3 regions of the Streptomyces sp. NPDC053076 genome follow, and region 3 is predicted to be linked to each of the others. Evidence: riboswitches for the same ligand, from Rfam matches in the RefSeq annotation. Region 3 holds a riboswitch; each other region holds the start of a gene.

Region 1 (9,933 bases), on a different contig from region 3:
TCTCCGGTGCGTCGCGGGCGGGTCCGTCCTTTGCCGGAATGTCGTTCGCCCGTACGAGTTACCCACCGCGCCGGTAAGCTCTCCATCTCATAGCGTGATCATATGAACCACTTTGCGCGGACCCGCACCGTCGTCAGCTGCACCCTGCTGGTGACCGCCCTCGGTGCGGGCGTCACCGCTTGCGGTTCGGACGGCAACCCCCTGTCGGCCAGGCCGTACGACGCAGCGGACCTGATCTCCTTCAACGGTCCGACCGAGGCAGGGAAACGAGCCGATCCGGACAAGCCTCTGGAGGTCACCGCCAACAGCGGTGAGGGCCGCATCACGGACGTCACCGCCCAGGACTCCACCGGGCGTTACGTGACGGGCGAACTCGCCGCCGACGGCAGTCGCTGGCACAGCACCTCCCCGCTGGCCGCGAACGCCCACTACACGGTCACGGTGAGTACCGAGGACGAGGACGGCGCACCGGGCCGCAAGGTCCTCACGTTCGATACCAGCAAGCCCACCAGCAAGAAGACCCTGGGCGTGACGTTCGGGCCGGGCACGGGCACGTACGGCGTCGGACAGCCCGTCACGGCCCAACTCGACCAGCCGGTCAAGGACAAGGCGCAGCGCGCCCTCGTGGAGCGTGCCCTGCGGGTGGACTCCGTGCCGGCCGTGCCGGGCTCCTGGTACTGGGTGAGCGACAAGGAACTCCATTACCGCCCCAAGGAGTACTGGCCCGCCCACGCGACGATCCGGGTGCACAGCAACCTGGACGGCGTCAAGATCAGCGACCGGCTGTGGGGCGGGAAGTCCAAAGCGCTGAAGCTCACCACCGGCGACCGGGTCGAGGTCGTCACGGACGCCGCCGCGCACCAGCTCACGTACTACAAGAACGGCCAGCAGATCGAGCAGATCCCCGTCACCACCGGCAAGCCCGGCTTCGAGACCCGCAACGGTGTCAAGGTCGTACTGGAGAAGCAGTACTTCGTACGGATGCGCGGCTCCACCGTCGGCATCGCCGAGGGCAGTTCCGACTCCTACGATCTGCCGGTCTACTACGCCACCCGGGTCACCTGGTCCGGCGAGTACGTGCACGCCGCGCCCTGGTCCGTCGGCTCACAGGGCTCCGCCAACGTCAGCCACGGCTGTACCGGTATGAGCACGGCCAACGCCGAGTGGTTCTACGACAACGTCCGCGAGGGCGACATCGTCAAGGTCGTCAACTCCCAGGGCGACCCCATGGAGCCCTTCGGCAACGGCTTCGGCGACTGGAACGTCGACTGGACGAAGTGGCGCACGGGCAGTGCCCTGACCGACGGCACCCCGGACGGCCCGGCACCCGGGGACGCGGTACGCCTCCAGCCGACAGCCGTGTGAGCGCCCCGAGGGGGCGCGGGGAACTGCGCGAGAACCACCCACCGGGCCGTTCTCGCGCACCGACCTCGCGCCCCGGGCCCCTAGGCGCTCAGCAGCCGCTTACGACGCAGCAGAGAGGCCAGGGCGGAGGCGAACTCCACCGGGTCCACCGGCAGCGTCACAGCGGCGTCGGCACGGCTCCACGTGGCCAGCCAGGCGTCCTGCGGGCGGCCCATGAGAAGCAGCACCGGCGGGCAGTTGAACACCTCGTCCTTGATCTGCCGGCACACCCCCATGCCGCCCATGGGCACGGCCTCACCGTCCAGCACGCAGACGTCGATGCCCCCCTTGTCCAGCTCCCGCTGCACCGCCTCGGGAGTCGCGCACTCCACGAACTCCACCAGGGGCACGTCCGGAGCCGGTCGGCGCCCTGTGGCCAGCCGTACTTGCTCGCGGGTGTTGGAGTCGTCGCTGTAGACCAGCACCGTGGCGGTCGGCTGCATTGTTCCTCCGGGACGTCGGCGTCGTACGGACGGGACGGACAGGGCCGTTTGGGCGGATGTTACTCCCATGAACACCACGTCAGCACCGGTTCGGCGGGCGGCAACACTCCGAACGGCACCCCCCGGAGTGAGCGCGAGATAAGCGACCGACATAATGTCGGTCGTGGCGACAGCAACGACAGTAGATACCGGGCACGCGCACCCGTCGGTCAACCGGCCGAACCTCACCAGCGTCGGAACCATCATCTGGCTGAGTTCCGAGCTGATGTTCTTCGCGGCCCTCTTCGCGATGTACTTCACCCTCCGGTCGGTGACCGGACCGGCTCACTGGAAGGAGATGGCGGAGGCGCTCAATGTGCCCTTCTCCGCCACGAACACCACGATCCTGGTGCTCTCCTCCCTCACCTGCCAGCTCGGCGTGTTCGCGGCCGAGCGCGGCGATGTGAAGAAGCTCCGTGGCTGGTTCATCCTCACCTTCATCATGGGTGCGATCTTCATCGGCGGTCAGATCTTCGAGTACACGGAGCTGGTGAAGAAGGACGGCATCTCGCTGTCCTCCGACCCGTACGGCTCGGTGTTCTACCTGACCACCGGCTTCCACGGCCTGCACGTGACGGGTGGCCTCATCGCCTTCCTGCTGGTCCTCGGCCGTACCTACATGGCCAAGAGGTTCACCCACGAGCAGGCGACCGCCGCCATCGTCGTGTCCTACTACTGGCACTTCGTCGATGTCGTCTGGATCGGCCTCTTCGCCACGATCTACCTGATCAAGTAGCGGGACCGCTCCCGCACATCCAGAAGCACCGACGCAGAAGATCCTGACACCGGGGTAATCCGTGAAAAAGCTCTCCGCACGACGACGCCATCCGCTGGCGGCGGTCGTCGTCCTACTCCTCGCGCTGGCGGCCACTGGGGGGCTGTACGCCGCGTTCGCGCCCGCGGGCAAGGCGCAGGCCGATGACACCTCCCAGTCCCTGACCATCAAGGAGGGCAAGAAGCTCTACGAGGTCGGCTGCGCCAGCTGCCACGGCACCGGTGGCCAGGGCTCCTCCGACGGACCGAGCCTCGTCGGCGTGGGCGCCGCGGCCGTCGACTTCCAGGTCAGCACCGGCCGGATGCCGGCCGCGACCTCGCAGGGCGCCCAGGTCCCGAAGAAGAAGCCCATCTACACGCAGGCCCAGATCGACCAGCTCGCCGCGTACGTCGCGTCGCTGGGTGCCGGCCCGAGCGTGCCGACCGAACAGCAGTACGGCCCGGAGGGCGCGGACATCGCCGCGGGCGGTGAGCTGTTCCGCACCAACTGCGCGCAGTGCCACAACTTCACCGGCAAGGGCGGCGCCCTGACCAAGGGCAAGTACGCGCCGAGCCTTGAGGGTGTCGCTCCGAAGCACATCTACGAGGCCATGCAGACGGGCCCGCAGAACATGCCGTCCTTCCCCGACACCACGATGTCGGAGAAGAACAAGAAGGACATCATCGCGTACCTGAACGCGGTCAACGGCAGCAAGACGGAGAACCCCGGCGGCCTGGAGCTGGGCGGCCTTGGGCCGGTCAGTGAGGGTCTGTTCGCCTGGATCTTCGGCCTTGGCGCGCTGATCGCGGTCGCCGTCTGGGTCGCCGCTCGGACCGCAAAGGCCAAGAAGTCATGAGTAGCCAAGACATTCCAGAAGAGAACCTGCCCGCTGAGCAGGACCACGCACACGGCGCGGTAGGGATCGCGGACGAGGAGAACCCGTTCGCCGACCCGGGGCTGCCGCCGCACGAGCACCGGATCCAGGACGTCGACGAGCGGGCCGCCAGGCGGTCCGAGCGCATGGTCGCCCTGCTGTTCACGGTGTCGATGCTGGCCACCATCGCCTTCATCGTCGCGTACCTGGTGATCCCGAACGACAAGGCGATCTTCGTCTTCCCGATCGGTCACCTCAGCGCGATGAACTTCACGCTGGGTCTCACCCTCGGTGTGGCGCTGTTCTGCATCGGCGCGGGTGCGGTCCACTGGGCCCGCACCCTGATGTCCGACGTCGAGGTCGCCGACAAGCGTCACCCGATCGAGGCTCCCGCGGACGTCCGGGCGAAGGTGCACGCGGACTTCCGCCAGGGCGCCAAGGAGTCGGCGATCGGCCGCCGCAAGCTGATCCGCAACACGATGTTCGGCGCGCTGGCCCTGGTGCCGCTCTCCGGTGTCATGCTGCTCGGCGGCCTCGGCCCGGCGCCCGGTACCAAGCTCCGGCACACGATGTGGGCCAAGGGCAAGCGCCTGGTCAACATGAACACGAACGAGCCGCTGCGTCCCGAGGACGTCGCCGTCGGCTCTCTCACCTTCGCCAAGCCCGACGGCCTGGAGGAGAAGTCCGAGGAGTTCCAGACGGAGATCGCCAAGGCGGCCCTGATGATCGTCCGGCTTCAGCCGGGCAACATCAAGGACAAGCGCGAGCTCGACTGGTCGCACGAGGGCATCGTCGCCTTCTCCAAGATCTGCACCCACGTCGGCTGCCCGATCTCGCTGTACGAGCAGCAGACGCACCACGTGCTGTGCCCGTGCCACCAGTCCACCTTCGACCTCTCCGACGGCGCCCGAGTGATCTTCGGCCCCGCCGGCCACGCCCTGCCGCAGCTGCGCATCGGTGTGGACAGTGAGGGTTACCTCCAGGCGCTCGGCGACTTCGAGGAGCCCGTCGGTCCTGCATTCTGGGAGCGCGGATGAGTACTGCATCGAACGAAACGCCTTCATCCGCCGGCGCGGCGGGCCGCTCTCGCGGGAAGGCACCGGCCGGCGAGCGCGTCGCCGACTGGGCCGACGGCCGGCTCGGGATCTACTCCCTGGCCAAGGCCAACATGCGTAAGATCTTCCCCGACCACTGGTCGTTCATGTTGGGCGAAGTGTGCCTGTACAGCTTCATCATCATCATCCTGACGGGTGTGTATCTGACGCTGTTCTTCCACCCGTCGATGAACGAGGTGGAGTACCACGGCAGCTACATCCCGCTTCAGGGACAGCTGATGTCCGAGGCGTTCAACTCGACCCTGCACATCTCCTTCGACGTGCGCGGTGGTCTGCTCATCCGGCAGATCCACCACTGGGCCGCGCTGATCTTCCTCGCCGGCATGTTCGTGCACATGATGCGCGTGTTCTTCACCGGCGCGTTCCGCAAGCCGCGTGAGATCAACTGGCTGTTCGGCTTCCTGCTGTTCGTCCTCGGCATGTTCACCGGCTTCACCGGTTACTCGCTCCCGGACGACCTGCTCTCGGGCACCGGTGTCCGCTTCATGGAGGGCGCGATCCTGTCCGTGCCGATCGTCGGCACGTACCTGTCGTTCTTCCTGTTCGGCGGAGAGTTCCCCGGCCACGACTTCGTCGCCCGGTTCTACTCGATCCACATCCTGCTGCTGCCGGGCATCATGCTCGGCCTGATGGTGGCGCACCTGATCCTGGTCTTCTACCACAAGCACACGCAGTACGCGGGTCCCGGAAAGACCGAGAAGAACGTCGTCGGCATGCCGCTGCTGCCGGTGTACATGGCGAAGGCCGGAGGCTTCTTCTTCCTGGTCTTCGGTGTCATCGCGGCCATCGCGGCGGTCGCCCAGATCAACCCGATCTGGGCCATGGGCCCCTACCGTCCGGACCAGGTGTCCACCGGCGCCCAGCCCGACTGGTACATGGGCTTCGCCGAGGGTCTGATCCGCTTCATGCCGGGCTGGGAGATCAACTTCTGGGGCCACACGCTCGTCCTGGGCGTGTTCATCCCGCTGGTGCTCTTCCCGCTGGTCCTGGCAGTGATCGCGGTCTACCCGTTCATCGAGTCCTGGGTCACCGGCGACAAGCGCGAGCACCACATCCTGGACCGCCCGCGCAACGCCCCGACCCGTACCGCGTTCGGTGTCGCCTGGGTGACGATCTACATGATCACCCTGGTCGGCGGTGGCAACGACCTGTGGGCCACGCACTTCAACCTGTCGATCAACGCCGTCACCTGGTTCGTCCGGATCTTCTTCTTCGCCGGACCGGTCATCGCGTTCATCGTGACCAAGCGGATCTGCCTGGGTCTCCAGCGCCGCGACCGCGACAAGGTGCTGCACGGTCGGGAGACCGGCATCATCAAGCGCCTGCCGCACGGTGAGTTCATCGAGGTGCACGAGCCGCTCAGCCAGGAGCAGCTGCACACTCTCACGGCCCACCACCAGTACGAGCCGGCCGAGATCGGCCCCACGGTCGACGAGAACGGTGTCGAGCGCAAGGTGCCGGCCTCGCAGAAGCTGCGGGCCAAGCTGTCCAACAGCTACTACGGCGAGGACAGCCAGATCCCGAAGCCGACCGTCGAGGAGTACAAGGAGATCACGAGCGGCCACGGCCACCACTGATCCCCGCGTCGCCACGCCACGCTGAAGGGCCCCGTCCGCACCCCGGACGGGGCCCTTCGTCCTGCCTCGGGCTGGATAGGGTGGTGTACGACGTTTCAGCACTGTCTACAAGGAGCGGCTGATGAGCGCTGTGACCCCCGCTGGAGGCGACACCGCGGCGGGCCGCTCCTGGCCCGTCCTGCTGAACGGCCTGCTGGACGGCCGGAACCTGTCCGCCGACGACACCGCCTGGGCGATGGACCTGATCATGCGCGGGGAGGCGACCGACGCGCAGATCGCCGCGTTCATGGTGGCGCTGCGGGCCAAGGGCGAGACGGTCGAGGAGATCACCGGACTCGTGCGGACGATGTACGCGCACGCCAATGTGATCGAGGTGCCCGGCCCGGCCGTCGACATCGTCGGCACCGGCGGTGACGGCGCCAAGACGGTGAACATCTCCACCATGTCCTCCATCGTCGTCGCGGGCACGGGCGCGAAGGTCGTCAAGCACGGCAACCGCGCCGCGTCCTCCGCCTCCGGCTCCTCCGACGTCCTGGAGAAGCTGGGAATCAACCTGAACCTGACCCCGCGGCGGGTCGCCGAGGTCGCCGAGGAAGCCGGCATCACCATCTGCTTCGCGGTGCGGTTCCACCCGTCCCTGCGCCATGTCGCCCCGGCACGCTCCCAGTTGGGCATCCGGACCACGTTCAACGTGCTCGGTCCGCTGACCAACCCGGCCCAGGTGCGGTCGCAGGCCGTCGGTGTGGCCGACCCCCGCATGGCGCCGATCGTGGCCGGTGTCCTCGCCGAGCGCGGCAACTCCTCCCTGGTCTTCCGGGGCGACGACGGCCTGGACGAGCTGACCGTCACCGCTCCCTCCCGGGTGTGGGTGGTCCGCGACGGCAAGGTCACGGAGGAGAGCTTCGACCCGCGGGACGCCGGTATCGACCTCGTCCCCGTGGAGGCCCTGCGCGGCGCCGACGCCTCCTACAACGCGGAGGTCGCCCGCCGGCTGCTCGACGGCGAGCGGGGGGCCGTACGGGACGCCGTACTGCTGAACTCGGCGGCGGCGCTGGTGGCGCTGCGGCCGGCGGACGCGCCGTTCGCCGAGCAGATCCGCGCGGGCATGGCGCAGGCGGCGGAGTCGATCGACTCGGGCGCGGCCAAGCGCTCGCTGGAGCGCTGGGTGGCCGCCAGCAACGCGTGACCTCACCGGGAGTCGTCCCGCGATCCGGACACCGGTTGCGGGACGACGATCATTTCGCGTACTTTCCTGTACCAGGTCATGAGTGACAGTCATGAGGCCCCGGCCGACTGTCCGGCAACCCTCCGTCCGTGGCGGGGTGCCCCGGGTGAAGACCAGGCCGTGGACAGCAAGGTCCACGGCAAGCGCGGATCCCTCGCGAACCCGGGGATCCTGGTCGTCGAGGAGTCTTCCGTGAGCATGCGAATGCGTTAGGGCCGCAGAGCCCCGCCTCCGCACACCCCTTTCTCTCTTCTTCGCTTTCCTGTCACGGGAGTTCCGCCATGTCCGTCTCCACCGCTGCCATCGACCAGTCCGTTTGCACCCCTCTGCCCGTTCTGGGGCGAGATGTCACCGTCCCGTTGGTCACCGGAGGCGAAGTCGGCTACGCGGCGCTCGACTACGCGGCCAGCGCCCCCGCCCTCCAGCGCGTCTGGGACGACGTCGCCGCGTACGCCCCGTACTACGGCAGTGTCCACCGCGGTGCCGGCTACCTCTCCCAGCTCTCCACCGACCTGTTCGAGAACGCCCGCAGGACGGTCGCCGAGTTCCTCGGCTGCCGGCCGGCCGACCAGGTGGTCTTCACCCGCTCGACCACCGACTCCCTCAACCTGCTGGCCCGCGCGCTCCCGGCCGGCTGCCAGGTCTTCGTCTTCGAGACCGAGCACCACGCCTCCCTGCTGCCCTGGCAGGACGCGAACGTCACCTACCTCAACGCCCCGCGCACCCCCCGGCAGGCCGTCGAGACTCTGGAGCGGGCCCTCGCCGACCGCACGGTGTCCCTTGAAGGGGGCCACGGCCCGGCCCTGGTCTGCGTCACCGGCGCCTCCAACGTCACCGGCGAGCTGTGGCCGGTGCGGGAACTGGCCGCCGCCGCGCACGCCCACGGCGCCCGGATCGTCCTGGACGCCGCCCAGCTGGCCCCGCACCACCCCGTCGACATCGCCGGCCTGGACGTCGACTGGGTCGCCTTCTCCGGCCACAAGCTGTACGCCCCCTTCGGCTCCGGTGTCCTCGCGGGCCGCGCCGACTGGCTCCAGGCGGCCGAACCGTACCTCGCGGGCGGCGGCGCCAGCCGCAAGGTCACCCGGCGGCAGGACGGCGGCGTGGACGTGGAGTGGCACGAGAGCGCCGCCCGCCACGAGGCCGGCTCCCCGAACGTCATCGGCGCCTACTCCATCGCCTCGGCCTGCAAGGCGCTCACCGAGGCCGGCTGGGACGCCCTCGTCGCCCGCGAGCAGCACCTCGTCCGCACGGTCCGGGAGGGCCTCGCCGAGGTGCCCGAGGTGCGGATCCTCTCCCTCTTCGGCGACGACGCCCCGCGCGTCGGTGTCATCTCCTTCGTCGTCGACGGCTGGAACAGCTCCCACTTCGCCGCCGCGCTCTCCGCCGAGTACGGCATCGGCGTTCGCGACGGCCTGTTCTGCGCCCACCCGCTGGTCCGCACGCTGCTCGGCACCGACCCGCAGACCCAGGGCGAGTGCGGCGCCCCCGAGGCGGCGCCGGGGGAGAAGTCCCTCAACGCCATCCGTGTGAGCTTCGGCGCGGGCACCCCGGACGAGCACGTCGAGCGGTTCGTGAAGGCCGTCAGGGAACTGGTCCGGGACGGCGCCAAGTGGCAGTACCGCACGGAGGAGGGCCGCTGCGTCCCGGCGGTCTGAAGCCGACTGCACGGACGGCCGACCGCAAGGGGCGCGGTGCTGTGCCGACATGCGGCTCCGCCGCGTGAGCGCGAGCAACCGCGACGGACCCGCAGCGGCCGTGGCGTGGTGGTGGACCCGCAGCGGCCGTGGCGCCGTGACGGGCCCGCGGCGGCCGTGGCATGGTGGTGGACCCGCAGTGGCCGTGGCGTCGTGACGGGCCCGCGGCGGCCGTGGCGTGGTGGTGGACCCGCAGTGGCCGTGGCGTCGTGATGGACCCGCAGTGGCCGCGGCGTCGTGACGGACCCGTACCCGCCGTGGCACGCGACGGCCCGTGCCCGCCGTGGCGCCGCACGCGGCGAACGGCCGGGCGACGTCCACCGGGCCGCCGGCGCCCCATACACTCCCTCTGCCAGCAGCCAGACCGGGGGGAGCACGGAGTGCGATCGCTGCGCGCAGCCGACCCGCGCCACATCGGCCCGTACGAAGTCACGCACAGACTCGGCGCGGGCGGCATGGGCGAGGTCTACCTCGCCCGGTCCCGGGGCGGGCTACGCCTCGCGGTGAAGGTGGTGCGGACCGAGCACGCCGAGGACCGCACTTTCCGGGCCCGCTTCCGCCACGAGGTCCGTGCCGCGCAGACCGTCGGCGGCGCGGACACGTACACCGCGCGGGTCGTGGACGCCGACACCGAGGCCGAACGGCCCTGGATGGCAACGGAGTTCGTCGCGGGCCCGAATCTGCGGGACGCCGTCCTCGACCACGGCGCGCTGCCCGGTCCCGCGGTGCGGATCCTCGCCGCCGCGCTCGGCGAGGCGCTGACCGCGATCCACGCCAAGGGCCTGGTACACCGCGATCTGAAGCC
Region 2 (9,933 bases), on a different contig from region 3:
CGAGCGTAGGCCACGTGTTCATGCCGACCGAGCCGACCGGAGGGCGTCTTCTTCAGCCGGCCGAGCCGACCGGAGAGCGTCTTCTTCAGCCGGCCGAGCCGACCGGAGGGCGTCTTCTTCGGCTGGCCGAGCCGACCGGAGCGTGCGTGCTTGTGTCGGTCGAGGCGGGCGGAGGGTGTCTTCTCCGGCCGGCCGAGGCGGTTGGCGGGTGCCTTTTCGGTCGGCCGAGTCGGGTGGTGGGTGGGCGGGGCGGGGTCCAGGGGCGGAGCCCCTGGCGGGGTCTGGGGCGGAGCCCCAGGCGTATCCCGGCCCGAGCCGGATAGTGTCCCGGTATGGACCCTCTGCCCACTCCGCAGACCCACCCCGGCCGAGAAGGACTCGCCGCCCTGCTCGCGCAGCCCCGCACCGCACTGATCGGCCTCGACTTCGACGGCACACTGGCCCCCATCGTCCCCGACCCCGAACAGGCCCGCGCCCACCCCGAGGCCGTACCGGCGCTCGCCGCGCTCGCCCCGAAGATCGCCTCCGTCGCGGTGATCACCGGCCGTCCGGCCGAGGTCGCGGTCCGCTACGGCGGCTTCGACGGCGTCCCCGGCCTGGAGCACCTGACCGTCCTCGGGCACTACGGCGCCGAACGCTGGGACGCGGCCACCCGCACCGTCACCGCCCCCGCCCCGCACCCCGGCGTCGCCGCCGTCCGCGCGGAGCTGCCGGGCCTGCTGGAGCGTACCGGCGCCGGTGCGGGCACGTGGATCGAGGAGAAGGGCCGGGCCGTCGCGGTCCACACCCGCCGCGCCGCCGACCCGCAGGCCACGTTCGAGTCCCTGCGGGCCCCCCTCGCCGCCCTCGCCGCCCGGCACGGCCTGATCGTCGAACCCGGCCGCATGGTCCTGGAGCTGCGCCCGCCGGGCATGGACAAGGGCGTGGCCCTGCTCGACCACGCCCGCACCACCGGCGCCGGCTGTGTCGTCTACGCCGGCGACGACCTGGGCGACCTCCCCGCCTTCACCGCGATCGAGGAACTCCGCAAGAACGGCACTCCCGGCCTGCTGGTCTGCAGCGGCAGCACCGAGGTCACCGAGCTGGCGGAACGGGCCGACCTGGTGGTGAACGGCCCGGAGGGAGTCGTGGATCTGCTGCGCCGGCTGGCCGCTCATCTCGGCTGACCGGCCCCCGCACCCGGCTCGTCCGAACGGCCGTGGCGGCCGGCGGCTCGGCTGACCGGTACCCGCACCCGGCTCGTCCGATCCTGCCGCGCCGGTCGGCCGCTCAGCTCGGTCGGCCGGTCAGCTCGGCTGGCCGGTCAGCGCGTCCAGCTGGTCCAGGAACCACCGGGCCGGCGGCAGCGCGGTCGCGGCGGCGGCCAGCCGCTTGCAGCGCGCCGCCCGCTCCTCCGTCGGCAGGCTCAGCGCCTCGTGCAGCGCCTCCGCCGTCCCGCCGATGTCGTACGGGTTCACCGTGAACGCGTCCGCGCCCAGTTCCTCGTACGCCCCGGCCTCGCGCGACAGCACCAGCGCGCAGCCCTCGTCGGAGACGACCGGGACCTCCTTGGCGACCAGGTTCATGCCGTCCCGGATGGGGTTCACCAGCGCCACGTCGGCCAGCCGGTACGCGGCCAGAGAGCGCGCGAAGTCGTCCTTCACGTGCAGCACCACCGGCGTCCAGCCCGGCGTGCCGTAGTGCTGGTTGATCTCGTCCGCGACCCGCTGCACCTCGGCGGTGTACTCGCGGTACACGGCGAGGTCCTGGCGGGAGGGGTAGGCGAACGCCACGTGGACGACCCGCTCACGCCACTCGGGGTGGTCCTCCAGCAGCTGCCGGTACGCCAGCAGTCCGCGCACGATGTTCTTCGACAGCTCCGTGCGGTCGACCCGGACGATGGTCTTGCGGTCCGCCCCGATCTCCTCCCGCAGCGCCGCCATCCGCTCGGCCACGTCCTCCTGGTGCGCCCGCTCGCGCAGGAAGTCCGCGTCCGCGCCCAGCCCGTGCACCCCGATCCGGGTGCCGGAGGGGATGCCGGGTCCGAGCACCGCGTGACAGCAGTCCCGGAACGCGCCCGCCCACCGCTCGGTGAGGAAGGCCGCCCGGTCCGCGCCCAGGATGCCGGTCAGCAGCTCGGCCGCGATGTCGTCGGGCAGCAGCCGGAAGTAGTCCGGCGGGGCCCACGGGGTGTGCGAGAAGTGGCCGATGCGCAGGTCGGGGCGGAGCCGGCGAAGCATGCGGGGGGCCAGGGCCAGGTGGTAGTCCTGGATCAGCACCGCCGCACCCTCGGCCGCCTCCTCGGCCAGCGCCTCGGCGAACGCCCGGTTGTAGGTCTCGTACGACGCCCACTGCCGCCGGAACTCCGCGTCGAAGACCGGCTCCAGCGGGGTCTGGTACAGCATGTGGTGGACGAACCAGAGCACCGAGTTGGCGATGCCGTTGTACGCCTCGGCGTGCACGGCCGCGTCGATGTCGAGCATCCGCACCCGCTGCCCGCCCGTGTCCCCGGCCGGCAGCAGCCCGCCGTCCGCGCGCCGGACGGCCGCCCGGTCGCCGTCACCCAGCGCGGCGCACACCCACACCGAGTCCGCGTCCGAGCCGATGGCGGACAGCCCCGAGACCAGCCCGCCGCCGCCCCGCCTGGAGTGCAGCGAGCCGTCCTCGCGTACCTGATAGGAGACCGGGCCGCGATTCGACGCGACCAGCACCTGAGCTTTTTCGGCAGCAGCGCGGGTGGAAGCCATACGCCTCAACCTAGCCCGGCCCGCAAACGCTCAAACGTACGTTCCGGCCGGGAAGCCGACCGTATACGGCCCGTTCACGCCACCTTCCGGTCGGCGTACTCCGCGATCTCCACCATGGGCGGCCGTTCCTCGGTGTCCACCGAGTAGGTGCGCGGCTCGAAGCCGTCCTCGCCCCGCTCGAACTGGGTCAGCGAGGGCCGGATCAGATGACCGCGGGCCAGCCGGAGCTGGGCCGTGCGGTAGATGGCGGCGGCCATCCGGCCGAGGGCCTGGCCGTCCTGGTGGCGGTGCTTGCGCACCCCCACGTCCACCTGGGCCAGCGCGTCCAGGCCGACCAGGTGCAGCGCGTCCACCAGCATGCCCAGCTCCACGCCGTAGCCGACGGGGAAGGGCAGCTGCTCCAGCAGGGAGCGACGGGCCGCGTACTCGCCGCCCAGCGGCTGCACGAAGCCGGCCAACTGCGGCCAGTGCATGTTCAGCAGCGGGCGGGCCATCAGCTCGGTGACCCGGCCGCCCTGCCCGGCGGTCCCGCCGGGGGCGAGCGGACCGGACCCGGCGGCGAGCGGACGGTCGTACATCGCCTTGACCAGGTCCACGCCCGGCTCGGTGAGCAGCGGGCCGACGATCCCCAGGACGAAGTCGGAGGAGAACTCCTTCAGATCGGCGTCGATGAAACAGAGGATGTCCCCGCCGGTGACCAGCAGGGAGCGCCACAGCACTTCACCCTTTCCGGGGACGGCCGGGAGGCGGGGCAGTATCTCGTCGCGGTGCACGACCCGGGCGCCCGCGGCGGCGGCGACCTCGGAGGTGCGGTCGGTGGATCCGGAGTCCACGACGACGATCTCGTCGACCAGCGGAGCCCGCTCCACGAGGTCGTGACGGATGGCGGTGACGATGTCGCCGACCGTCTCCTCCTCGTTGAGCGCGGGCAGCACGACGCTGATCGTCTGGCCGGTGCGCTGCTTGGCGGACAGGATCCGGTGGAGAGGGCGATCGGCCACGGACCAGGAGCGGGTGGCCAGCCAGCGCTCGACTTCTTCCAGCACGGTCTGCGGCTCCTCACTGTTCGTGACCACACGGGTGGGCCGTGTGATCCATCTCGCGGTTCGGACGACTATCTCAACTGTCCTGGCCTTCGGTTACAGTCTTGAACAACGCCGATGACCATCGCATGTCGGGGGTCGCGCGCGTTCACAACCGAATACCGCTCATCCAGAGGGGCAGAGGGACACGGCCCGATGAAGCCCCGGCAACCCTCCAGCCGGTTCTCGTAGATCATTCCTGATCATCTCCGCGAGGCTCCCGGCTAGGGAAGGTGCCAAATCCGTCTCACGGCGAGATGCGTCGTGAGGAAGATGAGGAGAAAGGGCCTCGCCTCCATGGCTGTGCAGACAGTTGCAAGCACCAGTGACTCCACCGTAGACCTCGGTCCCGCCGCCGCCCTGAGCTGTCGCGAGTGCGGTCATCGGGTGCCGCTCGGCCCGGTCTTCGCCTGCGAAGAGTGTTTCGGCCCGCTGGAGATCGCCTACGACTTCTCCGCTCACGACACCGAGGAACTGCGCCGCCGCATCGAGGCGGGCCCCGCGAACATCTGGCGGTACGCGCCCCTGCTGCCGGTCCCGGCGGACGTCGCGGAGAAGCCCAACCTCAACCCGGGCTGGACCAAGCTCGTCAAGGCCGACAACCTCGCCCGCGAGCTGGGCGTGACCGGCGGCCTGTACGTGAAGGACGACTCCGGCAACCCCACACACTCGTTCAAGGACCGGGTGGTCGCCCAGGCCCTGGAGGCCGCCCGCGCCTTCGGCTTCACCACGCTCTCCTGCTCCTCGACGGGCAACCTGGCCGGTGCCGTCGGCGCCGCCGCCGCCCGCGCCGGCTTCCGCTCGTGCGTGTTCATCCCGCACGACCTGGAGCAGGGCAAGGTCGTCATGGCCGCCGTCTACGGCGGTGAGCTCATCGGCATCGAGGGCAACTACGACGACGTGAACCGCTTCTGCTCCGAGCTGATCGGCGACCCGGCCGGCGAGGGCTGGGGCTTCGTCAACGTCAACCTGCGCCCGTACTACGCGGAGGGCTCCAAGACCCTCGCGTACGAGATCTGCGAGCAGCTCGGCTGGCAGCTGCCTGACCAGATCGTGATCCCGATCGCCTCCGGCTCCCAGCTCACGAAGATCGACAAGGGTCTCCAGGAGCTGATCAAACTGGGACTGGTCGAGGACAGGCCGTACAAGATCTTCGGCGCGCAGGCCGAGGGCTGCTCCCCGGTGTCCACGGCCTTCAAGGCCGGGCACGACGTGGTGCGCCCGCAGAAGCCGAACACCATCGCCAAGTCCCTGGCCATCGGCAACCCGGCCGACGGCCCCTACGTCCTGGACATCGCGCGCCGCACCGGCGGTGCCGTGGAGGACGTCACGGACGCGGAGGTCGTGGACGCCATCAAGCTGCTGGCCCGCACGGAGGGCATCTTCGCCGAGACGGCGGGCGGGGTGACCGTCGGCGTCACCCGCAAGCTGCTCAAGGACGGCGTGCTGGACCCGGCGAAGACCACGGTCGTCCTCAACACCGGCGACGGCCTGAAGACCCTGGACGCGGTGGCCGGGACCGGCCTCACCGCCACCATCCGCCCGACCCTGGACTCCTTCCGAGAGGCTGGCCTCGCATGAGCGTGACCGTTCGCATCCCCACCATCCTGCGCACCTACACCGGCGGCCGGGCCGAGGTCGCCGCCGAGGGCGCGAACCTCGGCGAGGTCATCGCCGACCTGGAGAAGAACCACACCGGTATCGCCGCCCGGGTCCTGGACGACCAGGGCAAGCTGCGCCGCTTCGTGAACGTGTACGTCAACGACGACGACGTCCGTTTCGAGCAGGGCCTGGAGACGGCGACCCCCGAGGGCGCCGGTGTCTCGATCATTCCGGCCGTGGCCGGAGGCTGATTATTACCTTCGGTAACCTCGGTTACCGGCTGTACATCGAATTGCCCCCTCCGTGAGAGAAGCGGAGGGGGCAATTCTGCGTGATTGAGCGCGGTAGAGTTGGGGAACGCGGTCGTGACCTTCGGGTCGCGGGCCCTGGAATCATGCCGCCCGCCCGACAAGAAGTAGCCAAAGTGTGCGGGTTATCTGCGGCTTTTGTGCCTTTCGCGGGGCCCGACTTGCCCTGACGTCGGGTGAATTCTCCCCACTTCCCGGACCGTGCGCGTCCAGAATTCTCGTCCGATTGACCTGTTGCAGACGGCAGTTGGACAGATACATTCAGCCGCGGTCGACGCGTTCCGGCGCACGCCCCCGGCCAATGGGGGGTGAGGTCTGACCCGGGTCCGCGAAGTGTGGATCTGTGCAAGGGCCAGTAATAGGGGAGTTAGGCATGGCTCAGGGCACCGTCAAGTGGTTCAACGCGGAGAAGGGGTACGGCTTCATCGCGGTCGACGGTGGTGCGGACGTCTTCGTCCACTACAGCGCCATTCAGATGGACGGCTACCGCACCCTGGAGGAGGGCCAGCGGGTGGAGTTCGAGATCTCGCAGGGCCAGAAGGGCCCGCAGGCCGACATGGTCCGCCTCAGCGCCTGAACGTTTCTTGTCCGAAGGGCCCGCACCTCGCAGAGGGTGCGGGCCCTTCGCCGTCCCCGGTCCGGTGTTCGCGGGTGGCTGACGGCGGCCCCGTTCCCGGGTGAGGCGCTTGCACTCGACCATGCCGAGTGCTAATCATTGCGTTAGCACTCTGAAGGTGAGAGTGACAACGAAGGACCGGGTCGGTGAGGCCCGCAGGCCAGGTGGGGCAAGGAACCACGCGGCCGGCGAGCCGTCCGTCGCGGGCGCGGGCGCGGTCCGAAGGAATCACCCCCAGTCCTGGAGGGACCACTTCACATGGCCAAGATCATCGCGTTCGACGAGGAGGCGCGGCGCGGCCTCGAGCGCGGCATGAACCAGCTCGCGGACGCCGTGAAGGTGACGCTCGGCCCCAAGGGCCGCAACGTCGTCCTCGAGAAGAAGTGGGGCGCCCCCACGATCACCAACGATGGTGTCTCCATCGCCAAGGAGATCGAGCTCGAGGACCCGTACGAGAAGATCGGCGCCGAGCTGGTCAAGGAAGTCGCCAAGAAGACGGACGACGTCGCCGGTGACGGTACGACCACCGCGACCGTGCTCGCCCAGGCCCTGGTCAAGGAGGGCCTGCGCAACGTCGCCGCCGGTGCCAACCCGATGGCTCTGAAGCGCGGTATCGAGAAGGCCGTCGAGGCCGTCTCCGCCGCCCTGCTGGAGCAGGCGAAGGACGTCGAGACCAAGGAGCAGATCGCCTCCACCGCGTCCATCTCCGCCGCCGACACCCAGATCGGCGAGCTGATCGCCGAGGCGATGGACAAGGTCGGCAAGGAAGGCGTCATCACCGTCGAGGAGTCCCAGACCTTCGGTCTGGAGCTGGAGCTCACCGAGGGTATGCGCTTCGACAAGGGCTACATCTCGGCGTACTTCGCCACCGACATGGAGCGGATGGAGGCGTCGCTCGACGACCCGTACATCCTGATCGCCAACTCCAAGATCTCCTCGGTCAAGGACCTGCTCCCGCTGCTGGAGAAGGTCATGCAGTCGGGCAAGCCGCTGCTGATCATCGCCGAGGACGTCGAGGGCGAGGCCCTGTCGACCCTGGTCGTCAACAAGATCCGCGGCACCTTCAAGTCCGTCGCCGTCAAGGCCCCGGGCTTCGGTGACCGCCGCAAGGCCATGCTCGGCGACATCGCCATCCTCACGGGCGGCGAGGTCATCTCCGAGGAGGTCGGCCTCAAGCTGGAGAACGCGACCCTGGACCTCCTGGGCCGCGCCCGCAAGGTCGTCATCACCAAGGACGAGACCACCATCGTCGACGGCGCCGGCTCCTCGGAGCAGGTGGGCGGCCGCGTGAACCAGATCCGCGCCGAGATCGAGAACAGCGACTCCGACTACGACCGCGAGAAGCTGCAGGAGCGCCTGGCGAAGCTCGCCGGCGGTGTCGCGGTCATCAAGGCCGGTGCCGCCACCGAGGTGGAGCTCAAGGAGCGCAAGCACCGCATCGAGGACGCCGTCCGCAATGCGAAGGCCGCCGTCGAGGAGGGCATCGTCGCCGGTGGTGGCGTGGCCCTGCTCCAGGCTTCCCAGGTCTTCGAGAAGCTGGAGCTGGAGGGTGACGAGGCGACCGGCGCCAACGCCGTGCGCATCGCCCTGGAGGCCCCGCTGAAGCAGATCGCCGTCAACGCCGGCCTCGAGGGCGGTGTCGTGGTGGAGAAGGTGCGCAACCTGACCCCGGGCCACGGCCTGAACGCCGCGACCGGTGAGTACGTCGACCTGGTCGCCGAGGGCATCATCGACCCGGCGAAGGTGACCCGTTCCGCGCTGCAGAACGCCGCCTCCATCGCCGCGCTGTTCCTCACCACCGAGGCCGTCATCGCCGACAAGCCGGAGAAGGCCGCCGCGCCGGCCGGCGGCGGCATGCCGGGCGGTGACATGGACTTCTGATCGACCCCGGTCGATCACCCGTCCTACGGACCGAGGGCGGTACCCCCAGCTTCCGGCTGGAGGTACCGCCCTCGGGCGTTCCCGTGTTCCGGTGCGTGCTCGCTCAGGGGGCGATGCGCAGGGCGGTGAACCGCGGCCGGGCGAGATCCTCCGCCTCGTCGCGGACGGCCAGCGACACGCCGCCGCTGGTGCGCGCCGACACCGGCTTGGTGGTGGCGCGGGCCGTCAGCGAGGTCCGGCCGTTGGCGGGGTGCGGGTTGATGTCGTGGTAGGCGAGGACGATCGGCGCGCTCGTGCGCGACACGGCTGCCATGGGCCGGGTGTCCGAGCCGGTGGCGGGCGGCGCGACCTGGTCGGTCACCGTGCGCCGCGTGGCGTCGTAGTGCCAGGCGGTGAGGAACGGGGGGCCCGGTCGATTCACCCGGTTGCCGGTCGGCTCGCCATATGTCGGGAGTCACACGCCACCCGCCCGGGAGGGGGAATGCGGGGGCCGCTCACCGGCATTACTTAAGGAGTTGCAACAATGCGCACGCACATACCAGCTGGTAACCCCGTCATTCGCGAGGAGCCCCCACATGACCGTCACCACGCCCCCCGTCTCCCGGGCGGCCCGTCTCCTCTCCCGCCCGATCGCGCTGAACGGCCTGACCGTCCCGAACCGGATCGTGATGGCGCCGATGACCCGCATGTTCTCCCCGGGCGGCATCCCCGGCGAGGACGTGCGCTCGTACTACGCGCGCCGGGCCGCCGCCGGCGTCGGCCTGCTCGTCACCGAGGGCACCTACGTGGGGCATGAGTCGGCGGGCCAGAGCGACCGCGTACCGCGGTTCCACGGCGAGGAGCAGCTGGCGGGCTGGGCGAAGGTCGCCGAGGACGTGCACGCGGCCGGGGGCACGATCGTCCCGCAGCTGTGGCACATCGGCATGGTTCGCAAGCAGGGCGAGCCGCCCTTCGCCGACGCCCCGGCCGTCGGCCCCTCCGGTCTGGTCACCGCGGGCGCCGAGCCGACCGGCAAGATCATGACGCAGGCGGACCTGGACGCCGTCATCGGCGCGTTCGCCCAGGCCGCGGCCGACGCCGAGCGCATCGGCTTCGACGGCGTGGAGATCCACGGCGCCCACGGCTACCTGCTCGACCAGTTCCTGTGGGAGGGCACCAACCGCCGTACCGACGCGTACGGCGGCGACCCGGTGGCCCGCACCCGGTTCGCGGCGGAGATCATCGCCGCGGTCCGCGAGGCGGTGTCCCCCGAGTTCCCGGTCATCTTCCGCTACTCGCAGTGGAAGCAGCAGGACTACACCGCCCGCCTCGCCGAGACCCCCGAGGAGCTGGAGGCCCTCCTCACCCCGCTCGCGGCGGCCGGCGTCGACGTCTTCCACGCCTCCACCCGCCGCTACTGGCTCCCCGAGTTCGAGGGATCCGACCTGAACCTGGCCGGCTGGACGAAGAAGCTCACCGGCAAGCAGGTCATCACCGTGGGCTCGGTCGGCCTGGACGGCGACTTCATCAACGCCTTCCAGGGCGAGGGCTCCCCGGTCAAGGGCATCGAGAACCTCCTGGACCGCCTGGAGGCCGACGAGTTCGACATGGTGGCCATCGGCCGGGCGCTGCTCCAGGACCCCGAGTGGGCGGCCAAGGTCCTCTCCGACCGCTTCGACGAGCTGAAGCCGTACGACGCGGCGGCGCTGAAGAGCCTGAGCTGACCGGGCCTTCCCCCG
Region 3 (9,933 bases):
GCGCAGCGCGCGGACCCGCTCCAGGAACGGGAACAGCCCGATCGCCCCGGCGGCGAGCGCCCGTACGGCGGGCAGCGAGAGCGAGCGGTCGAAGCCCACCCGCTCCCGGGTGGCGCCGACCAGCACCGGTCCCGCGGCCGTGCCCTCCACGACCGGCGAGGTGCGCAAAGCGGCCGAGTCGCTGGCCACGTCGGCCACATAGTCCGCGGCGTACACCTTGTGCCGGACCATCCGCGGCAACGGCTCGGTGACCAGGACGAAGCCGCGCCGGGGGAGTACCGGCAGCCGGACGCCGGCGAGTGCCGCCAGGTCACCGCCCCAGGTGCCGGCCGCGTTCACCACCGCCGGCGCGTGGATGTCGCCCCGGTCGGTGCGTACGCCGTACACCGTGCCGTCCGCCGCACGCAGTACGCCCGTCACGGTGTGGCCCATGTGCAGCGGGGCCCCGGAGGCGCAAAGCAGCCGGGCGGCGGCGAGCGCGGGCATGACCTGGGCGTCCTGCGGATAGTGCACTCCGCCCGCCATGCCCGGTGCCAAGTGCGGTTCCAGGCAGGGCAGCCGGTCCGCGTCGACCGGTACGGCCAGGACGCCGGCCCCGCGCTGGCCCGCGGCGAAGTCCCGCAGCGCGGCCAGGGTGGCGGGGGTGGAGGCGACCACGAGACCGCCCTTGGGCTCGTACTCGATCGCGGTGCCCAGCTCATCGGCCAGACCGGCCCACAACCGGGCCGACAACAAGGCGAGTTCCAGCTCCGGTCCGGGTTCCTTGTCGGAGACGAGCAGGTTGCCCTCGCCCGCCCCGGTGGTGCCGCCCGCCACCGGGCCCCGGTCCACCACCCTCACGTCGAGGCCGGTCCGGGCGGCGTACAGCGCACAGGCCGCACCCACCATCCCGGCTCCGACGACCACGACATCGCAGGTCAGTCGCTTCGCCACGGGCAGTACTATGTCACATGTTTCTCTCGCTGAGGAGACCCCGCGCGGTTCCGGGAGGACCCGTCGCGCGCCTGGTTGCACCGTCCCTGCGGCCGGCCCGGAGTCCCAGGCGTGGACGCCCCCTTGACGTCGTACGGAGCCGGATCGACACTCCAGGGAAGGGAATCCTAGTGAACAGGTAGGGAATCATGACGCGCCTCGGAACGGGCACCGGCCCCACGCGCCGGACGCCGTTGCGCGCACCCCTGCTCACCTCCCGCCGCCACATCGACCTCCAGCGCGTCTGCAGCGCGATCAGCCGCAGCCGCTGAAGCGGGCCCCGCGCCCTCCTTCGACCGGCCACGACCGCGCCGGATCACCCGTCCGCACGCCCACACCCCGGGGAGACGCATGTCCAGCACTCCGCTCGCCGCCGTCCCGTCCGCCCGCCGTCCCGTCCCCGTCTTCCGGGGCCGGATCGGCCGGGACGCGCGCAGCGGCCACTACGCGGTGCCGCACCGCTACCGGCTCCACCTGTCGACCGCGTGCCCCGACGGACTGCGCCTCGCCGTCGGCCACAGCCTGCTCGGCCTGGACGGCCACTGTCCGGTCGTCCTCCTGCCCGCCACACCGGACTGTCCCGGCGGTGGCCACGCGGCGCTGCGCCCGCTGTACGAGGCGAGCGCCCACCACTACACCGGCCCGGCGCTCGCGCCCGTCCTCAGCGACGACTGGTCCGGACGCATCGTCAGCACCCATGCCCCCGACATCCTGTGCGACCTGGACCAGTTCCGGCACGGCGGCCACGCCCGCCTGTATCCCGGCGGCCTCCAGTCCGTGATCGAGGCGGTCCGGCGGATGTGCGCCGAGGGCATCGAGGAGGCCGCCCAGCGCGCCGGCCGGGCCGGTGCCGACCCGGCCGAGCGGGCCGCCGCGCTCGATGTGCTGCTGGACACCCTGGGCCGGCTGGAGCGGCGGCTGAGCGGGGAGGAGTACCTGGCCGACGACCGGCTCACGGCCGCCGACATCGAGCTGTGGGTGTCCCTGGTGCAGCTCGACACCGTCCACCGCTGCCATCTCGACGCCGCCGCCGTCCACCGCATCGCCGGCCACCGCGCGCTGTGGGCCTACGCCCGCCGGCTGGCCGGGCACCCCGCCTTCGGCCGCCATCTCGACCTCGACGGCATCAACCGCCGCCACCACGGTCGCTGCCAGGGGCTGGAGGCCGCCGGAGCCGCTGTCCAGATCCTGGACTGGGCGCGCCATGCCGCGGACGCCTCGGACACTTCCCGCAGGTGAGAGCGGTCCTTCGAAGTCCGCTGGGCGGACGGCCGTTGACATTCGAACGGTCAACTGCCTTACTTACGGCTCAAGAACGGTCATGAGTGTCAGCGACAGGCCCTGGCTCGCTGACCGGCAACCCTCGCATCGCGGTGGGGTGCCCCAGGTGACGACCGGACCGGACGACGTTCTCGGTAAGCGCGAGCCCCCCAGGGGGCCGGACAGTGACAGGTGACGCCATGGACGCAGCTCCCAGGACGGCCGCGAGCCGCCCCCAGGGCCGCGTACCGTCGCACGCCGGTCGGCTCGTCACCGACCGCGCCGTCGATCTGCTCCGCGTGAACAGCGCACTGTGTACCGCGCCGGGCTCTGCCCGCCGCCAGGGCTGACCTCTCCGCTCAGCCCCGCGTTCCCGCCGCGCACCCTCCGCCCGGTGTGCCGTTGTCCGCCCAGCCCCCGGTTCCGCGCCGGTCCGTGCGCCGCCTCACAGCGCCGTCCTGGCCCACGTCCGCTCGTTCGCGGCCCCGGGGTGTCCGACTCCGCCGGAGCCCCTCATGAGTGAACCCGCAGGCGCCGCCGTCTCCCTCGCCGACGCGCCCCCACCGACCGGCACAGTGGCAAAATCAGAGTCCGCTGCCCGAGTGCGGCCGGTGCGTCGACCCGGTCGGTGGATCACCACCGCCGTCGTCCTCGTGCTCGTCGCGCAGATCCTGCACGGACTGGTCACGAACCCCTTCTACCAGTGGGGCCGCTTCGGCTACTGGTTCCTGCGCCCGGCCGTTCTCGACGGCCTCCTCGTCACCCTCGAGGTCACCGCGCTCAGCGCCGTCCTCGGGCTCGTCGGCGGCGTCCTGCTGGCACTCGGCCGGCTCTCCAGGAGCCCGGTACTGCGCGCGGTCAGCTGGACCTACACCTGGCTGTTCCGCTCCGTCCCGCTGATCGTGGTGCTGATCTTCCTCTACAACTTCAGCGCCCTCTACCGGACGTTGAGCCTCGGCGTGCCGTTCGGACCGGCCTTCGTCAGTTTCGACGAGTCCAAGCTGGCCACCGACACGGCGATCGCCGTCGTCGGCCTCAGCCTCAACGAGGCGGCGTACGCGGCCGAGGTGGTCCGCGGCGGCATACTCTCCGTCGACCAGGGGCAGCACGAGGCGGCAGCCGCCCTCGGCCTGCCCCGAGCCCGCCAGTTCCGCAGGATCGTCCTCCCGCAGGCCCTGAGGTCCATCACGCCCAACTACGTCAACCAGCTGATCGGCCTGATCAAGAGCACGTCCCTGGTGTTCTACGTGTCCCTGCTCGACCTGTTCGGCACGGTCCAGTCGATGGGCAACACCTACCCCGGTGACATCGTGCCCCTGCTGCTGGTCGCCACCGTCTGGTACCTGATCCTCACCAGCGCCGTGTCCGTCGTCCAGTTCTACGTCGAGCGGTACTACGCCCGGGGTGCCACCCGCGCCCTGCCGCCGACCCCGCTGCAGAAGGCCCGGGCCGGGCTGACCGAGCTGCGGGCCCGGCTGCGCAGGGAAGCCGCCGTATGACCACGAGCCGGCCCCGGTGCCCGGCCCCGCACCCGGCGAAGTGATGCGACCGTCCGCCCGTTGCCCCGTCCACAGTGAAACTCCCCGAACGACAAGGACAGCCATGCCCAGCCAGTTCTCCCGGCGCAGCCTGATACGCGGCCTCACCGCGGCGACCGTGACCCTCTCCCTCGCCGGCGGGCTCGCCGCCTGCGGAGGAGACAGCGACGCCGCCACCACCACCGGTCCGGCCGGCACGGTGACCGTGGGACGGCAGTCCAACGGGGCCGCGCGGGAGACCGAGCTGAAGGTCTCCGAAGTCAAGTCCATCAGCGCCCGACTGCCCGCCTCCGTCCGCAGGAGCGGCAAGCTCGTCATCGGCGTCGGTGCCCTGCCCTCGGGATCCGCGCCGCTGAACTTCGTCGGCAGCGACCAGCACACCCTCACCGGCTCCGAGCCCGACCTCGGCCGCCTGGTGGCCGCGGTCCTCGGCCTCGAACCCGAGATCCGGAACTCCACCTGGGAGAACCTCTTCGTCGGCCTCGACAGCGGCAAGGTCGACGTCGCCTTCTCCAACGTCACCGACACCGAGGAACGCAAGAAGAAGTACGATTTCGCCTCCTACCGCAAGGACAATCTGGCCTTCGAGGTGCTGAAGAAGAGCACCTGGAACTTCGACGGCGACTACGAGAACCTCGCCGGCCGGACGGTCTCCGTGGGCTCCGGCACCAACCAGGAGAAGATCCTGCTGGTGTGGAAAGCCAAGCTGGCCAAGGAGGGCAAGAAACTCACCGTCAAGTACTTCCCGGACCAGAACGCCATCAACCTGGCGCTGAACAGCGGAAAGATCGACGCCTTCTTCGGCCCCAACCCCGGGGTCGCCTACCGTGCCCGGCAGACCGCGCACACGCCTGCCCCCACCCGCAGCGCGGGCAGCTTCTCCGGCGCCGGCGCGACGCTCCAGGGCCTGATCGCCGCCACCGCCAAGAAGGACAGCGGGCTCGCCGGACCCCTCGCGGACGCCGTCAACTACCTGATCGGGCACGGGCAGTACGCCAAGTGGCTCGCCGCCTACAACCTCTCCGACGAGGCCGTGGCCACATCGAAGATCAACCCGCCCGGTCTGCCACTGGACAACTCCTGACCTGCTGTCCGAGCCGGCCGGGTTCACTCTGCGTCCTGCCCGGCCCCGCCCCGGCCCAGGTCACCTCCTGCCGCGCCCGCCGCCGGCCGACGCCGCCTGACCCGGCGGTCGCCCGCTCCCGCGAGCCGGTGTTCCTCGTACTCCTCGTACGGACCTCAAGGAAGGCACCGACGTGTCACCGACCCCCTCCGCACACCTGCATCTCGCCGTCGCCCTGGACGGCACCGGCTGGCACCCCGCGTCCTGGCGCGAACCGGTCGCCCGCCCCCGGGACCTGTTCACCGCCGGCTACTGGGCCGACCTGATCACCGAGGCCGAACGCGGCCTGCTCGACTTCGTCACCCTCGAGGACGGCCTCGGCCCCCAGTCCTCCCTGCCCCTGGCACCCGACGAGCGCACCGACCAGGTCCGCGGCCGGCTCGACGCGGTCCTCATCGCCTCCCGCGTCGCCCCGCTCACCCGGCACATAGGTCTGATCCCGACCGTGGTGACCACGCACACCGAGCCGTTCCACATCTCCAAGGCGATCGCCACCCTCGACCACATCAGCGCCGGCCGCGCGGGCGTACGCGTCCGGATCTCCGCCCGCACCGACGAGGCCGCGCACTTCGGCCGCCGCACCATCCGACCGATCGACTCCTTCGACGGCCCGGCCGCGCGGGAACTGCTCGCCGAGCTGTTCGACGAGGCCGCCGACCACGTGGAAGTCGTACGCCGGCTCTGGGACAGCTGGGAGGACGACGCCGAGATCCGGGACGCGGCCACCGGCCGCTTCATCGACCGGCACAAGCTGCACTACATCGACTTCGAAGGACGCTTCTTCAGCGTCAAGGGCCCCTCCATCACCCCCCGGCCGCCCCAGGGCCAGCCCCTGGTCACCGCCCTCGCGCACCGGACCGTCCCCTACCGGCTCGTGGCCCGCCAGGCCGACGTCGGCTACGTCACCCCGCACGACGCGGCACAGGCCCGCGCGATCGTCGCCGAGATCCGCGCCGAGCAGGAGGCGGCGGGCCGCGCCGACGAGACCCTCCACGTCTTCGGTGACCTCGTCGTCCTCCTCGACGACAGCCATGACGAGGCGGAGGCCCGCCGCGGCCGGCTCGACACGCTCGCCGGCGCGCCGTACACCAGCGACGCCCGGATCTTCGCCGGTACGGCCGCCCAACTCGCCGACCTGCTGGAGGAACTGGCGGCCGGCGGGCTGACCGGCTTCCGGCTGCGGCCCGCCGTCGCCGGCCACGACCTGCCCCGGATCACCCGGGACCTGGTGCCCGAGCTGCGGCGGCGCCGCCGCTTCCGGGACACCTACGAGTCCGGCACCCTGCGCGGCCTCCTCGGCCTCACCCGCCCCGCCAACCGCTACACCGCCGCCGTCTGAGCCAGGAGGACCGCACCACCATGAGCAAGCCGCTGAAGCAGATCCACCTGGCCGCCCACTTCCCCGGCGTCAACAACACCACCGTCTGGAGCGACCCGGCCGCCGGCAGCCACATCGAGTTCAGCTCCTTCGCACACTTCGCCCGGACCGCCGAACGCGCCAAGTTCGACTTCCTGTTCCTCGCCGAGGGGCTCCGGCTGCGCGAACAGGGCGGCGCCATCTACGACCTGGACGTGGTCGGCCGCCCCGACACCTTCACCGTGCTGGCCGCGCTGGCCGCCGTCACCGACCGGCTCGGCCTGACCGGAACCATCAACTCCACGTTCAACGAGCCGTACGAGGTGGCCCGCCAGTTCGCCAGCCTCGACCACCTCTCCGGCGGCCGGTCCGCGTGGAACGTCGTCACCTCCTGGGACGCCTTCACCGGCGAGAACTTCCGGCGCGGCGGCTTCCTGCCACAGGACGAGCGCTACTCCCGCGCCAAGGAGTTCCTCACCACCGCGCACGAACTGTTCGACTCCTGGCGCGGCGACGAGATACTCGCCGACCAGGCCACCGGCACCTTCCTCCGGGACGCCAAGGCCGGCGCCTTCGTCCACCAAGGGCACCACTTCGACATCCACGGCCGGTTCGACGTCCCCCGCTCCCCGCAGGGCCGCCCCGTCATCTTCCAGGCGGGCGACTCCGACGAGGGCCGCGAGTTCGCCGCCGCCGACGCCGACGCCATCTTCAGCCGGTACTCCACCCTGAAGGAGGGCCGGGCCTTCTACACGGACGTCAAGTCCCGCCTCGCCAAGTACGGCCGCCGCCCCGACCAGCTGCTCATCCTGCCCTCCGCGACGTTCGTCCTCGGCGACACCGACCAGGAGGCCGCCGAACTCGCCCACGAGATCCGCCGCCGCCAGGTCAGCGGCGCCACCGCCGTCAAGCACCTGGAATTCGTGTGGAACCGGGACCTGTCGGCGTACGACCCGGAGGGCCCGCTGCCCGACGTCGACCCGGTGGTCGGCGAGGAGCACATGTCCCGGGGCCGCGCCCAGGTGCGGATGTACCGCGACCCGGTCGCCGTCGCCCGTGAGTGGCGGCAGCTCGCCGAGGCCAACAAGTGGTCCATCCGCGACCTGGTCATCAACACCGGCAACCGGCAGTCCTTCATCGGCTCCCCGGCCACCGTCGCGCGGGCCCTCAACGACTTCGTGCAGGCCGACGCCGCCGACGGCTTCATCCTCGTCCCGCACATCACCCCCGGCGGGCTCGACCCGTTCGCCGACAAGGTGGTCCCGCTGCTCCAGGAACAGGGCGTCTTCCGCACCGACTACGAGGGCACGACCCTGCGCGACCACCTGGGTCTCGCCCACCCCGACGCCGGCACCCCCGCCGCACGGGCGGCCTCGTGACGTGTCCCCCCTGGGGGCCGGCCGCCGGAGCACCGGTGTGGACGCGGACGTCACCTCCCCCGTGGGTGACGTCCGCGCCCGTTCCCCCGGCGCAGGACTGTGGCTCCCTGCCGTCCGTGTGCCGTCACCAGCACATGACCGCCGTCTCTCCCGACCCCCACGTGGAGTACAGGCGGACCCGGACGGCATAACGCCGGCCCCTGACGAGCCGGACCCGCACGGCGGCGTTGTCCGGCGTGCCGCCGTCGTCGTGGCCCGCGAGGAAACGCGGCACCCCGTCGCGCTCCTCGAAGACCACCAGCACGGTGTCCGCGTCGCCGAAGGCACCCACGGTGTACTCGCGGGTCTCCGGCGGTTCCACGGCGAAGTCCGCCTGCTCAACCGGCCCGAGCCCGAGCGGCGCGGAGCGGAAGGGCGGCAGCCCGGCCGGACCGGAGGGCGCCGCCGGCGGATACCAGCGGAGCACGAACTCCTTGTCCCCCAGGGTGCCCGCCCGCCGTGCCGGACGCCTGAGTCGAGGACTACTCAAGTCAGCCTGTATCAGAACTGAGTACGCGCGCTCTGAACGATGTGAGGACTGACGAGCAGGACGCGACGGCCCCGGAACTCCCCTGGCCGTTCACCGGCCGGACGAACGAACTGGAGCTGGTGCGCGGTGCGCTGACCGCGGGCCGGCCCGGCATCGCGGTGACCGGCCCGGCGGGCCACGGCAAGACCCGGCTGATCACGGAGGCGGCCCGGGGCAGCGACCACGCCCGGGTGACCGGTACCCCCGAGGCCCGGGACCTGCCCCTCGCGGCGTTCGCGCACCTGCTCCCCGACACCGTGTCGCTGCCCCGCGCGGTCCGGACGCTGTCCGGCGTGCGGGTCCTCGTCGTGGACGACGCCCAGCTGCTGGACGAGACCTCCGCCGCCCTGGTGCACCAGCTGGCCGTGCACGGGCGCACCCGCCTGATCGTGACCGCGACGGACGACGGGCCCGCGCCCGCCGCCGTGTCCCGGCTGTGGACCGGGGAGCTGCTGCCCCGGCTCGCGCTCGAACCGCTACCCCGTGAGGACACCGCCCGGCTGCTCGCCGGCGCCGGCCTGGAACCGCTGACCGTGCGCCGGCTGCACCAGGCGTGCCGGGGCGATCTGCGGCTGCTGCGCGACCTGGTGGCCGCGCTCGCCGGATCAGGCCGGCTGTCGCCCGTCCCCGGCACCGGCGAACGGGCCTGGCGAGGCCCGCTGCCGGTCACCCCGGCCGTCCGGGAACGGCTCGCCCCCGCCCTGGAGCGGTCCGGCCCCGGCGAACGGGCCACCCTCGAGCGCCTCGCCTTCGCCGAGCCCCTGCCGGTGCCGCTGGACGAACTGGAACCGGACGTCCTCGAACGCCTGGAGGCGCACCGACTGATCCACGTCGGCGACCAGGGCGGCGTCACCCTCGCCCACCCCCTGCACGGCGCCGCGTTGCGGGCCACCGCCGGCCGGCTGCGCACCCGTCGGCCGGCCCGTGCCGCCGACGCGCATGGCCCCGCGCTCGCCGCCGAACAGCGCACCCTGCTACGGCGGATGGCGCAGCTGGACGTCCGGCCCCTGCCGACGCCGGTGGGGGAGTGGCTGGTGGCGGAGGGCCTCCCGCTGCCGGCCGGATACGCCGGGATCCGTGCCCGGTTCGCCCGTCTGCGCGGTGAGCTGCGGGAGGCCGCGGCATGGGCCCGGGAGGGGCTGCGGGAGACTCCGTCGGACACCGGGTGCCATGCGGAACTGCGGCTTTCGGAAGGCCGGCCGGGGGACGGCGGTGATCCGGACGACGTCCACGCGGTCTACGCGGCCGTACGCCTCGGCGCGCCCGAGCGGGCGGTGGGGCGGTTGCCGGCCGGGAGTGTGCTCGCCCGGCACGCGGACGCGCTGGCCCGCGGTGACGGGGCCGCGCTGGACCGGGCCGCGGAGGCGCTGGCCGAGCGGGGGTTCCTGCTGTACGCGGCGGAGGCACGTGCGCAGGCCGTGCGCGCGCATCGTGATCCACGGGCCGCGCGGCGTTCTCGTGCCCGGGCACTGGCGCTCGCCCGGCGGTGTGCCGGTGCCCGTACGCCGGCCCTGGCCGGCCTCGTCCTCGGTGACCTCACCGCCCGGCAGCAGCAGGTCGTCACCCTGGCGGCCGCCGGGCTGAGCAATCGGGAGATCGCCGAGAGACTGACGCTGTCGGTGCGGACGGTCGGCAATCACCTGTACAGCGCGTACACGCGCCTCGGCACGGGGGACCGCGGGGCGTTGCCGGCGCTGATGGACGCGCCGGAGAGGGCGACGGCGTAGGAGAGCCCC

Evidence for each region. Region 3 has a riboswitch for S-adenosylmethionine ahead of ACIGYR_RS03375 (amino acid ABC transporter permease). Riboswitches for the same ligand answer to the same signal wherever they lie in the genome.
Region 1: linked by a shared signal. The riboswitch ahead of ACIGYR_RS11715 (aminotransferase class V-fold PLP-dependent enzyme) and the one ahead of ACIGYR_RS03375 (amino acid ABC transporter permease) in region 3 are both predicted to bind S-adenosylmethionine.
Region 2: linked by a shared signal. The riboswitch ahead of thrC (threonine synthase) and the one ahead of ACIGYR_RS03375 (amino acid ABC transporter permease) in region 3 are both predicted to bind S-adenosylmethionine.

Annotation. Positions count from the first base shown of each region.
Region 1 is NZ_JBITZL010000002.1:985,775-995,707, forward strand. Features, by position in the region: gene ACIGYR_RS11680 (Ig-like domain-containing protein) at 103-1,365, shown strand; gene ACIGYR_RS11685 (hypothetical protein) at 1,446-1,847, opposite strand; gene ACIGYR_RS11690 (heme-copper oxidase subunit III) at 2,002-2,622, shown strand; gene ACIGYR_RS11695 (c-type cytochrome) at 2,684-3,496, shown strand; gene ACIGYR_RS11700 (Rieske 2Fe-2S domain-containing protein) at 3,493-4,551, shown strand; gene ACIGYR_RS11705 (cytochrome bc complex cytochrome b subunit) at 4,548-6,206, shown strand; gene trpD (anthranilate phosphoribosyltransferase) at 6,328-7,392, shown strand; SAM riboswitch class IV at 7,467-7,583, shown strand; gene ACIGYR_RS11715 (aminotransferase class V-fold PLP-dependent enzyme) at 7,713-9,089, shown strand; gene ACIGYR_RS11720 (PQQ-binding-like beta-propeller repeat protein) at 9,509-9,933, shown strand, end outside.
Region 2 is NZ_JBITZL010000009.1:182,135-192,067, reverse strand. Features, by position in the region: gene otsB (trehalose-phosphatase) at 333-1,166, shown strand; gene ACIGYR_RS31695 (trehalose-6-phosphate synthase) at 1,287-2,726, opposite strand; gene ACIGYR_RS31690 (glucosyl-3-phosphoglycerate synthase) at 2,801-3,772, opposite strand; SAM riboswitch class I at 3,932-4,088, shown strand; gene thrC (threonine synthase) at 4,106-5,389, shown strand; gene ACIGYR_RS31680 (MoaD/ThiS family protein) at 5,386-5,661, shown strand; gene ACIGYR_RS31675 (cold-shock protein) at 6,092-6,295, shown strand; gene groL (chaperonin GroEL) at 6,593-8,215, shown strand; gene ACIGYR_RS31665 (hypothetical protein) at 8,319-8,636, opposite strand; gene ACIGYR_RS31660 (NADH:flavin oxidoreductase) at 8,791-9,918, shown strand.
Region 3 is NZ_JBITZL010000001.1:833,019-842,951, forward strand. Features, by position in the region: gene ACIGYR_RS03360 (NAD(P)/FAD-dependent oxidoreductase) at 1-933, opposite strand, end outside; gene ACIGYR_RS03365 (putative leader peptide) at 1,122-1,244, shown strand; gene ACIGYR_RS03370 (glutathione S-transferase C-terminal domain-containing protein) at 1,324-2,211, shown strand; SAM riboswitch class IV at 2,290-2,400, shown strand; gene ACIGYR_RS03375 (amino acid ABC transporter permease) at 2,748-3,731, shown strand; gene ACIGYR_RS03380 (transporter substrate-binding domain-containing protein) at 3,835-4,854, shown strand; gene ACIGYR_RS03385 (LLM class flavin-dependent oxidoreductase) at 5,027-6,232, shown strand; gene ACIGYR_RS03390 (NtaA/DmoA family FMN-dependent monooxygenase) at 6,253-7,629, shown strand; partial or broken gene ACIGYR_RS03395 (hypothetical protein) at 7,754-8,113, opposite strand; gene ACIGYR_RS03400 (LuxR C-terminal-related transcriptional regulator) at 8,200-9,924, shown strand.